DNA from 2 places in the Metabacillus sp. B2-18 genome. Region 1 is predicted to be linked to the other one. Evidence: a T-box and tRNA genes for the amino acid it is inferred to sense, from the RefSeq annotation. Region 1 holds a T-box; the other holds one or more tRNA genes.

Region 1 (5,509 bases):
AAAATTATTTTAAGAAAAAACAGGAATTTCAACAAACCTGTCGAAATATGATTTATAATGTTGACAAGGATTAACTATTTCACTACATATTGGAGGTGGCACCCGTGCCTTTAACACCGTTAGATATCCATAATAAGGAATTTAATAAAGGGTTTCGTGGATATGATGAAGATGAAGTTAACGAGTTTTTAGATCAGGTTATCAAAGATTATGAAATGATTATCAGAGAAAAGAAAGAGCTTGAATCTCGTGTTACAGAACTAACAGAGAAACTCGGTCACTTTACTAATATTGAAGAAACGTTGAATAAATCGATCATTATAGCACAAGAAGCAGCGGAAGAAGTGAAGCGGAATGCTCAGAAAGAATCAAAGCTGATTATTAAAGAGGCTGAGAAAAACGCGGATCGAATTATTAATGAATCCTTATCTAAATCAAGAAAAATTGCTATGGAAATTGAAGAGCTAAAAAAACAGTCAAAAGTATTCAGAACCCGTTTCCAAATGCTTATAGAGGCACAGCTCGACCTGCTTAAAAATGATGATTGGGATCATTTATTAGAATACGAGGTTGAGCCTATTTTTGGAGAAACAGAAGAATCCAAAAGTTAAACTTGACTTTTTTAATTTCAATCGCATATAATACGAAAACATAGATATGTTTTTGCTCTAATAATACAAATACTAAATATAACTGTGATAGGGACAGTAGTCTTTTATTTTCTTTATATTAGCGAATCGAGGATGGTGTAAGCTCGACATAAAGATAAAAGATGAACATCACCCTTGAGTTCCAGGCTGAACATGTTACCATTAGTAAGCTGTGGCGTATATATTCACGTTACGAATACTAGAGTGGATTAAAGTAGTGTATTTAATCTAGTAGGGTGGTACCGCGAGAAAACCTTCTCGTCCCTTTTGGGATGAGAAGGTTTTTTGTGTTGTATTAGATAGAATTTTTAAAACATTTACTTATTTTGATCAACAATTCAATGAAAAAAGAGCTATTAAAATAACTGGAGGAATTAGTGATGGAATACAAAGATACCCTTCTGATGCCGAAAACTGAGTTTCCAATGCGTGGAAACCTACCTAACAGAGAGCCGTTAATGCAAGAAAAATGGGATAAGATGAATATCTACGAAATGGTACAAGAACGAACAAAAGATCGTCCACTTTTTGTTTTACATGATGGACCTCCATATGCAAATGGAGACATTCATATGGGGCATGCATTAAATAAAATCTTAAAGGATTTTATTGTGCGTTTTAAATCTATGAGTGGCTATTGTGCACCTTATGTTCCTGGCTGGGATACACATGGTTTACCAATTGAAACAGCTCTTACAAAAAATAAGAAAGTAAAAAGAAAAGAGATGTCTGTTGCTGAGTTTCGTAAGCTTTGTGAGGATTACGCTTGGGAACAAATTAATGGTCAACGTGAGCAGTTTAAACGCTTAGGGGTTCGTGGGGATTGGGAAAACCCATATGTAACTTTGAAGCCTGAATATGAAGCACAACAAATTAAAGTTTTTGGTGAGATGGCGAAAAAAGGCTATATTTATAAAGGGTTAAAACCTGTATATTGGTCACCATCAAGTGAATCAGCACTCGCTGAAGCAGAAATTGAATATCAAGATAAACGCTCTCCATCGATTTATGTTGCCTTCCCTGTAAAAGATGGAAAAGGCGTTTTATCTCATGATGAGAAAATTATCATTTGGACAACAACTCCTTGGACAATGCCAGCAAATTTAGGAATTTCAGTACATCCAGAGTTAGAATATAGTGTTGTAGCTGCTAATGGTGAAAAGTATGTTGTTGCGTCTGAACTAGTTGAATCTGTTGCATCAACTATTGGTTGGGAAAGTTATGAAGTTGACCGCACATTAAAAGGTATTGAACTAGACCGTGTAACGGCAAAACACCCAATTTATGACCGTGAATCACTTGTTATGCTAGGTGAGCATGTTACAAGTGATGGAGGAACAGGTTGTGTTCACACTGCTCCAGGTCATGGAGAAGATGACTTTATTGTAGGACAGCAATATGGACTAGATGTATTATGTCCAGTTGATGAAAAAGGATATATGACAAAAGAAGCACCAGGGTTTGAAGGGCTTTTCTATGATGAAGCAAATAAGCCAATCACTGAAAAACTTCAAGAAGTGGGCGCATTATTGAAGCTTCAATTTATTACACACTCTTATCCGCATGATTGGAGAACGAAAAAGCCAACAATATTCCGTGCTACTGCTCAATGGTTTGCGTCAATCAAAGATTTCCGTGAAGATCTTTTAAAAGCTGTTAATGATACAAAATGGGTCCCGGCTTGGGGGGAAACTCGTCTTTACAACATGGTTCGTGATCGTGGAGATTGGTGTATTTCCCGACAACGTGCATGGGGTGTACCGATTCCTGTGTTTTACGCTGAAAATGGTGAGCCGATCATTACGGATGAAACAATTGAGCATGTTTCAAACTTATTCCGTGATTATGGGTCTAATATTTGGTTCGAACGCGAAGCAAAAGACCTTTTACCAGATGGCTTTTCACATGAAGGAAGCCCTAACGGTAAGTTTACAAAAGAAAATGACATTATGGATGTTTGGTTTGATTCAGGATCTTCCCACCAAGCGGTACTTTTAGAAAGAGAAGATCTCCAAAGACCTGCAGACTTGTATTTAGAAGGATCTGACCAGTATCGTGGTTGGTTTAACTCTTCTTTATCAACGGCAGTTGCTGTGACTGGCAAAGCTCCGTATAAAGGTGTTCTAAGTCATGGTTTTGCTCTTGATGGTGAAGGGCGTAAAATGAGTAAATCTTTAGGGAATACTGTTGTACCTGCTAAAGTTATGAACCAATTAGGTGGAGATATTCTTCGTCTATGGGTTGCTTCAGTTGATTATCAAGCAGATGTTCGTGTTTCTGACGCAATTTTAAAACAAGTTGCTGAGGTTTACCGTAAAATTCGTAATACATTCCGTTTCTTACTAGGTAACTTAAGTGATTTTAACCCAGCAACTGATTCGGTTAGCTTAGAGAACCTTAGAGATGTAGATCGATATATGCTTGTAAAACTAAATAAGCTAACAAAACGAGTAAAGGAAGCTTATGAACAATATGAATTTGCTGCGATTTATCATGCTGTTCATAATTTCTGTACGATTGAATTAAGCTCATTCTATTTAGATTTTGCAAAAGATGTACTTTATATTGAGTCAAAAGAAAATCAGGAACGTCGTGCGATTCAAACTGTACTACACGAAACATTATTATCACTTGTTAAATTAGTAACACCAATTCTTCCGCACACTGCCGATGAAGTTTGGGAGCATATTGATTCTGTAACAGAAGAGAGTGTGCAGCTTGTTGACATGCCGGAAGTAAAAGAATATGAAAAATCAGATGAACTTGAGAAAAAATGGGATGCATTTATGACATTGCGTGATGATGTTTTAAAAGCATTAGAAGTGGCTCGTAATGAGAAAGTAATCGGAAAGTCGTTAACAGCAAGTATTGCTCTTTATCCAAATGCGGAGTCAAAAGCATTACTTGATTCAGTTGATGAAGACTTAAAGCAATTATTTATCGTTTCAGGCTTTACTATTGCTGGGGATTTTGACAATGCACCTGAAAATGCTCAGGTCTTTGATACAGTGAAAATTGTGATAACACCAGCAGAAGGTAAAACATGTGATCGTTGTTGGATCGTTACACCAGAAGTTGGTCAAGTTGAAGAACATCCAACACTATGTCAGCGATGTGCTTCAATTGTTAAGGATCATTATTAAGATTTAATAAGAGCCTATTTCTTTAATGTGTTAATTGCCTATTAAAGAATAGGCTCTTTTTCTTTTGTACATAACTATGTCAAATCCTAAAAAGTATAGTCTACAGACTATATCCGGAAGTATAAAGCCCAATTTCACAGAAAAAGGTTTTAAAGAGTAAATTCATGGGTAAAAAATACTCATTCAGACAAATGGAAAGAAAGTTAACAAAGTTAGCAGCCATTACAATCACAGGAAAATTCTTATCAGGGTGAGCAATGGATTTTTCGGGCAAAACTAATGTTAACATCATGAGAAGGATAAGGAGTTGTCCATCTTGAATAAATTTTCTGGTATTCGTTACGAATTACAATTGATGAGAGAAGAACTGCGAGCTAGATTATTCAATCACAGTTTGTTTGATATGACTTTAGACGAAGATTACAATAAAAGTCATACATTAATGCATCATATTAAAGAGGAACTTCAAGATGTAGAACGTGCCTTAATGAAAATTGAAAAAGGACTTTACGGGTATTGTGAAGATACCGGTGAAGAAATTCCTTTTGAAAAATTAAGGATACTCCCAACAGCAAGAACAAAATACGATTTCTTTTTTCAAGAATTATTTGAACGAAAATCTCTCCCTCAACACGACTATACTCATGAAGAAACTTATATCACAGGCAGTGATTTCTGACCATCATTGATTTTTGCAACAGCCCAAATTACTTTTTAATTTGGGCTGTAATAATTAATAAATTGTTTTATACAAGCTATACTTCTCCTAATAACTTACGCTTTTGTTCTGATTATGGTACAATTTCTTAGGATAAACCCGAAAATAGAAATTAGAAAGTTGGGGGAAGAACGTGTATTATTACATAATTGCTGCTGTAATTATTTTAATTGACCAAGTCACGAAGTGGTTAATCGTAAAAAACATGCAAATTGGTGAGAATATTACTGTAATAGAAAATTTCTTCTACATTACATCCCATCGGAATCGCGGAGCAGCTTGGGGAATTTTGGAAGGGCAAATGTGGTTTTTCTATATTATAACGGCTGTTGTTATAGTAGGGTTAATTTTTTATATTCAAAAACATACAAAGAATAATAAGGTAATGGGTGTGGCGCTTGGCTTTATGCTAGGTGGTGCAATTGGTAATTTCATTGACCGTTTATTTCGGAAAGAAGTTGTCGATTTTATTAATACATACATTTTTTCTTATGACTTCCCAATTTTCAATATAGCAGATTCTGCTCTTTGTATTGGGGTAGCTTTATTATTTATTCATATGTTGTTTTTTGAAGGGAAACAAGAGAAGGAGCAAGCATAAATGGACATCGTTGAATTACAAGTTAGTGAAGAGCATAAAAACGAACGAATTGATAAGTTTTTGTCTACTTCAAACGAAGAATGGTCAAGAACTCAAGTTCAAATTTGGATAAAAGATGGTTTTGTGAAGGTAAATGAAAAGACCATTAAGACGAATTACAAATGTCAAGTGGATGATAAAGTAGTTTTAGAAATACCTGACCCAGAACCTCTTGATGTAGTAGCCGAAGAAATGGATCTTGATATATATTATGAGGATCAAGATGTGTTAGTTGTTAATAAACCAAAAGGAATGGTTGTTCATCCAGCACCTGGTCATATGAATGGTACCCTTGTTAACGGTTTAATGGCACATTGCAAGGATCTTTCAGGGATCAATGGCGTTTTAAGGCCGGGAA
Region 2 (5,509 bases), 2.0 Mb from region 1:
ACCTACACCCTTAGCAGGGGCGCCTCTTCAGCCACTTGAGTACTTCCCCAATTTGGCTCCGCAGGTAGGACTCGAACCTACGACCGATCGGTTAACAGCCGATAGCTCTACCACTGAGCTACTGCGGATCAATAACATTTTATGGTGGGCCTAAATGGACTCGAACCATCGACCTCACGCTTATCAGGCGTGCGCTCTAACCAGCTGAGCTATAGGCCCATTTTTTGGAGCGGGTGAAGGGAATCGAACCCTCATCATCAGCTTGGAAGGCTGAGGTTTTACCACTAAACTACACCCGCAATAATGGGGCGACTGATGGGAATCGAACCCACGAATGTCGGAACCACAATCCGATGCGTTAACCACTTCGCCACAATCGCCATATTTCATTTTATAAGTGGTGGCTCGGGACGGAATCGAACCGCCGACACATGGATTTTCAGTCCATTGCTCTACCAACTGAGCTACCGAGCCATATAATTAGTAAGTATTAACAAATAAGATACAGGTTTGCTCTTTACGTATTATTTATTTGTTCCTATAACTTGTTAGTATTTTAAGGTTTTCAATTAGTGAATCGTCCTCATCTCAGAGGGATTATTCAAGAAGCAGCTCGATGAGTACGCTGAAGTTTATTCAGAGAAGCATATTCGAACGTGCTCTACCAACTGAGCTACCGAGCCAATATAGTTTACGGCTTCCACTAAGCTTCGAATCTCTTCGTCAGCTCTCTCACTCACATCCTCACGTATAGTCATACGCTCCGGTGTTCGTTCACTCGCTTCCTCGACCTTCTCGCTTATTGAAACCCTTTTGCTTTATACTTAAGTTATAAGTTAACTCTCAAAGAAATGGCGGTCCGGACGGGACTCGAACCCGCGACCTCCTGCGTGACAGGCAGGCATTCTAACCAACTGAACTACCGGACCAATTTTTTTCACGTAGTGAAAATAACTAAGCTTAACATAATATTTAATCATAAATATTAAAATTTGGTTGCGGGGACAGGATTTGAACCTGCGACCTTCGGGTTATGAGCCCGACGAGCTACCAGACTGCTCCACCCCGCGATGATAAATATAAAGATTTTATTACACATGAACTTTGTTTATTATCTTGTACGGACCGTCCCGATTTCAGAAAGATTATTCAAGATGTTGCTCAATCGGTACGCTGATGTAACTCAATGAAGCCTATTCACGTGCTCCACCCAGCGATGATAAAATATAAAAATAAATATGGAGGAGGAAAGGGGATTCGAACCCCTGCGGGCTTTGACACCCCTGTCGGTTTTCAAGACCGATCCCTTCAGCCGGACTTGGGTATTCCTCCTCAATTCAAATGGTGGACCTTGTAGGACTCGAACCTACGACCGGACGGTTATGAGCCGTCTGCTCTAACCAGCTGAGCTAAAGGTCCAATCAAATGCTTTGCAACTAAAACTTAATATGGTAGCGGCGGAGGGAATCGAACCCACGACCTCACGGGTATGAACCGTACGCTCTAGCCAGCTGAGCTACACCGCCATAGTTATCAAACGCTCTTTGTAAAAAAACATGCTCGTCATGTCTCTTTGTCAAGACACATTCCTCGCAAGCCTACAATGATGATATTCGAGATGTTTACGGCTCGCTCTAGCCTGCTGAGCTACACCGCCATGTTTTAAAAAAAGATATTATTGGTGGAGCCTAGCGGGATCGAACCGCTGACCTCCTGCGTGCAAAGCAGGCGCTCTCCCAGCTGAGCTAAGGCCCCATTTTAAAGTTTAGATCAATTAATGGTCGGGAAGACAGGATTCGAACCTGCGACCCCTTGGTCCCAAACCAAGTGCTCTACCAAGCTGAGCTACTTCCCGTTCTAGAATTCAGAGGTGGGATTTGGGAGGTCAGAGACTTTATTGTTGCTTTAGAGCGAAAAGTTTATTCTCGCTTCTGACTTCTGATTTCTCACTTCTATACTTGGCGCGCCCGAGAGGAGTCGAACCCCTAACCTTTTGATCCGTAGTCAAACGCTCTATCCAATTGAGCTACGGGCGCTAATAATCTAAATTAATCTATAAAGATTAAGGTAAGTTATTTTCGCTAGCGCGAAAAAACTATGGTGCCGAGGACCGGAATCGAACCGGTACGGTAGTCACCTACCGCAGGATTTTAAGTCCTGTGCGTCTGCCAGTTCCGCCACCCCGGCACTGTCTTTGGAGCGGAAGACGGGATTCGAACCCGCGACCCCCACCTTGGCAAGGTGGTGTTCTACCACTGAACTACTTCCGCAATATTGTTAGTTATTTTCGCTAACGCGAAAAAACTTTGGTGCGGGTGAAGGGACTTGAACCCCCACGTCACAAGGACACTAGATCCTAAGTCTAGCGCGTCTGCCAATTCCGCCACACCCGCAAGGTGTGTAAATGGTGAGCCATGAAGGACTCGAACCTTCGACCCTCTGATTAAAAGTCAGATGCTCTACCAACTGAGCTAATGGCTCATTTCATAATGAGTAATAATATTAAATTTATCTCTTGTTATAGACACCCAAATTTCAGTAAGCTTATTCAAGCTGTAGCTCAATTTGTGTGCTGATGTAAAGCTTCGACGCATATTCGTTCGTGCTCTACCAACTGAGCTAATGGCTCATTTTATAATGAGTTGTATATTATTAATAAAATAAAATGGTGCCGGCGAGAGGACTTGAACCCCCAACCTACTGATTACAAGTCAGTTGCTCTACCAGTTGAGCTACACCGGCATTGGTATAGATGTATATAAGGTTTTATCTTACTTACCAGTCACCCAAATCTCAGAAAGATTATTCAAGTAGCAGCTCGATTTGTGTGCTGAAGCAGGAGCTTCGAAGCATATTCGATCGTGCTCTACCAGTTGAGCTACACCGGCATATGGTAAGTTATTTTCGCTGGCGCGAAAAAACTATGGTGGAGGATGACGGGATCGAACCGCCGACCCCCTGCTTGTAAGGCAGGTGCTCTCCCAGCTGAGCTAATCCTCCATTATACCTGGCAACGTCCTACTCTCACAGGGGGAAACCCCCAACTACCATCGGCGCTGAAGAGCTTAACTTCCGTGTTCGGCATGGGAACGGGTGTGACCTCTTCGCCATCATTACCAGATATATAATATGACCTTTAGCGACAAAATCTATTATATAATATTTTATCGAAAAATCAATATGTTTTTTAAAGAAAATATATTCCTTCAAAACTAGATAACGAATCACAATTCAATTCACTACTGAGTTTACGTTTTTACATGTCCAGCTCCAGAAGCTAAATCCTACGGCAATTTCACTCTCTCGAAGAAGTCAAAGAACGACTTCATCTCGATCGCTCCAATTCCCTATGGATTTGAACGAGCTTCTTCCGCTTTTCTAATAGGTTAAGTCCTCGATCGATTAGTATCAGTCAGCTCCACACGTCACCGCGCTTCCACCTCTGACCTATCAACCTGATCATCTTTCAGGGATCTTACTCACTAATGTGATGGGAAATCTCATCTTGAGGGGGGCTTCATGCTTAGATGCTTTCAGCACTTATCCCTTCCGCACATAGCTACCCAGCTATGCCTTTGGCAAGACAACTGGTACACCAGCGGTGCGTCCATCCCGGTCCTCTCGTACTAAGGACAGCTCCTCTCAAATTTCCTACGCCCACGACGGATAGGGACCGAACTGTCTCACGACGTTCTGAACCCAGCTCGCGTACCGCTTTAATGGGCGAACAGCCCAACCCTTGGGACCGACTACAGCCCCAGGATGCGATGAGCCGACATCGAGGTGCCAAACCTCCCCGTCGATGTGGACTCTTGGGGGAGATAAGCCTGTTATCCCCGGGGTAGCTTTTATCCGTTGAGCGATGGCCCTTCCATGCGGAACCACCGGATCACTAAGCCCGACTTTCGTCCCTGCTCGACTTGTAGGTCTCGCAGTCAAGCTCCCTTGTGCCTTTACACTCTACGAATGATTTCCAACCATTCTGAGGGAACCTTTGGGCGCCTCCGTTACATTTTAGGAGGCGACCGCCCCAGTCAAACTGCCCACCTGACACTGTCTCCCAGCCCGATCAGGGCTGTGGGTTAGAATTTCAATACAGCCAGGGTAGTATCCCACCGACGCCTCCACCGAAGCTAGCGCTCCGGCTTCTCAGGCTCCTACCTATCCTGTACAAGCTGTACCAAAATTCAATATCAGGCTACAGTAAAGCTCCACGGGGTCTTTCCGTCCTGTCGCGGGTAACCTGCATCTTCACAGGTACTATAATTTCACCGAGTCTCTCGTTGAGACAGTGCCCAGATCGTTACGCCTTTCGTGCGGGTCGGAACTTACCCGACAAGGAATTTCGCTACCTTAGGACCGTTATAGTTACGGCCGCCGTTTACTGGGGCTTCGGTTCAAAGCTTCGCTTGCGCTAACCTCTCCCCTTAACCTTCCAGCACCGGGCAGGCGTCAGCCCCTATACTTCGCCTTGCGGCTTCGCAGAGACCTGTGTTTTTGCTAAACAGTCGCCTGGGCCTATTCACTGCGGCTTTTCCGGGCTATTCACCCTAAAAAGCACCCCTTCTCCCGAAGTTACGGGGTCATTTTGCCGAGTTCCTTAACGAGAGTTCTCTCGCTCACCTTAGGATTCTCTCCTCGCCTACCTGTGTCGGTTTGCGGTACGGGCACCTCTCACCTCGCTAGAGGCTTTTCTTGGCAGTGTGGAATCAGGAACTTCGGTACTATAGTTCCCTCGCCATCACAGCTCAGCCTTATGTGACAACGGGATTTGCCTCGTTGTCAGCCTAACTGCTTGGACGCGCATATCCAACAGCGCGCTTACCCTATCCTTCTGCGTCCCCCCATTGCTCAAATGGTGAGGAGGTGGTACAGGAATTTCAACCTGTTGGCCATCGCCTACGCCTTTCGGCCTCGGCTTAGGTCCCGACTAACCCTGAGCGGACGAGCCTTCCTCAGGAAACCTTAGGCATTCGGTGGAGGGGATTCTCACCCCTCTTTCGCTACTCATACCGGCATTCTCACTTCTAAGCGCTCCACCAGTCCTTACGGTCTGGCTTCACAGCCCTTAGAACGCTCTCCTACCACTGTTCTAAAAGAACAGTCCACAGCTTCGGTGATACGTTTAGCCCCGGTACATTTTCGGCGCAGAGTCACTCGACCAGTGAGCTATTACGCACTCTTTAAATGGTGGCTGCTTCTAAGCCAACATCCTGGTTGTCTAAGCAACTCCACATCCTTTTCCACTTAACGTATACTTTGGGACCTTAGCTGGTGGTCTGGGCTGTTTCCCTCTTGACTACGGATCTTATCACTCGCAGTCTGACTCCTGAACATAAGTCTTTGGCATTCGGAGTTTGACTGAATTCGGTAACCCGATGGGGGCCCCTAGTCCAATCAGTGCTCTACCTCCAAGACTCTCATTTCAAGGCTAGCCCTAAAGCTATTTCGGAGAGAACCAGCTATCTCCAAGTTCGATTGGAATTTCTCCGCTACCCACACCTCATCC

The links. The T-box of region 1 lies ahead of ileS (isoleucine--tRNA ligase). A T-box ahead of a tRNA ligase gene usually reads a tRNA of that ligase, here a tRNA-Ile.
Region 2: it encodes a tRNA-Ile, which carries the amino acid that the T-box ahead of ileS (isoleucine--tRNA ligase) is inferred to sense. The anticodon was not compared.

Annotation. Positions count from the first base shown of each region.
Region 1 covers NZ_CP088245.1:1,843,693-1,849,201, forward strand. Annotated here, with positions in the region: gene LPC09_RS09260 (DivIVA domain-containing protein) at 105-611, shown strand; T-box leader at 687-919, shown strand; gene ileS (isoleucine--tRNA ligase) at 1,031-3,793, shown strand; gene LPC09_RS09270 (TraR/DksA family transcriptional regulator) at 4,149-4,472, shown strand; gene lspA (signal peptidase II) at 4,645-5,112, shown strand; gene LPC09_RS09280 (RluA family pseudouridine synthase) at 5,113-5,509, shown strand, end outside.
Region 2 covers NZ_CP088245.1:3,880,976-3,886,484, forward strand. Annotated here, with positions in the region: tRNA gene LPC09_RS19655 (tRNA-Ser) at 1-49, opposite strand, end outside; tRNA gene LPC09_RS19660 (tRNA-Asn) at 54-128, opposite strand; tRNA gene LPC09_RS19665 (tRNA-Ile) at 143-219, opposite strand; tRNA gene LPC09_RS19670 (tRNA-Gly) at 226-299, opposite strand; tRNA gene LPC09_RS19675 (tRNA-His) at 305-380, opposite strand; tRNA gene LPC09_RS19680 (tRNA-Phe) at 399-474, opposite strand; gene LPC09_RS27415 (hypothetical protein) at 633-758, opposite strand; tRNA gene LPC09_RS19685 (tRNA-Asp) at 853-929, opposite strand; tRNA gene LPC09_RS19690 (tRNA-Met) at 994-1,070, opposite strand; tRNA gene LPC09_RS19695 (tRNA-Ser) at 1,240-1,332, opposite strand; tRNA gene LPC09_RS19700 (tRNA-Ile) at 1,343-1,419, opposite strand; tRNA gene LPC09_RS19705 (tRNA-Met) at 1,450-1,526, opposite strand; tRNA gene LPC09_RS19710 (tRNA-Ala) at 1,680-1,755, opposite strand; tRNA gene LPC09_RS19715 (tRNA-Pro) at 1,779-1,855, opposite strand; tRNA gene LPC09_RS19720 (tRNA-Arg) at 1,960-2,036, opposite strand; tRNA gene LPC09_RS19725 (tRNA-Leu) at 2,099-2,187, opposite strand; tRNA gene LPC09_RS19730 (tRNA-Gly) at 2,196-2,270, opposite strand; tRNA gene LPC09_RS19735 (tRNA-Leu) at 2,308-2,393, opposite strand; tRNA gene LPC09_RS19740 (tRNA-Lys) at 2,406-2,481, opposite strand; tRNA gene LPC09_RS19745 (tRNA-Thr) at 2,667-2,742, opposite strand; tRNA gene LPC09_RS19750 (tRNA-Val) at 2,925-3,000, opposite strand; rRNA gene rrf (5S ribosomal RNA) at 3,006-3,121, opposite strand; rRNA gene LPC09_RS19760 (23S ribosomal RNA) at 3,383-5,509, opposite strand, start outside.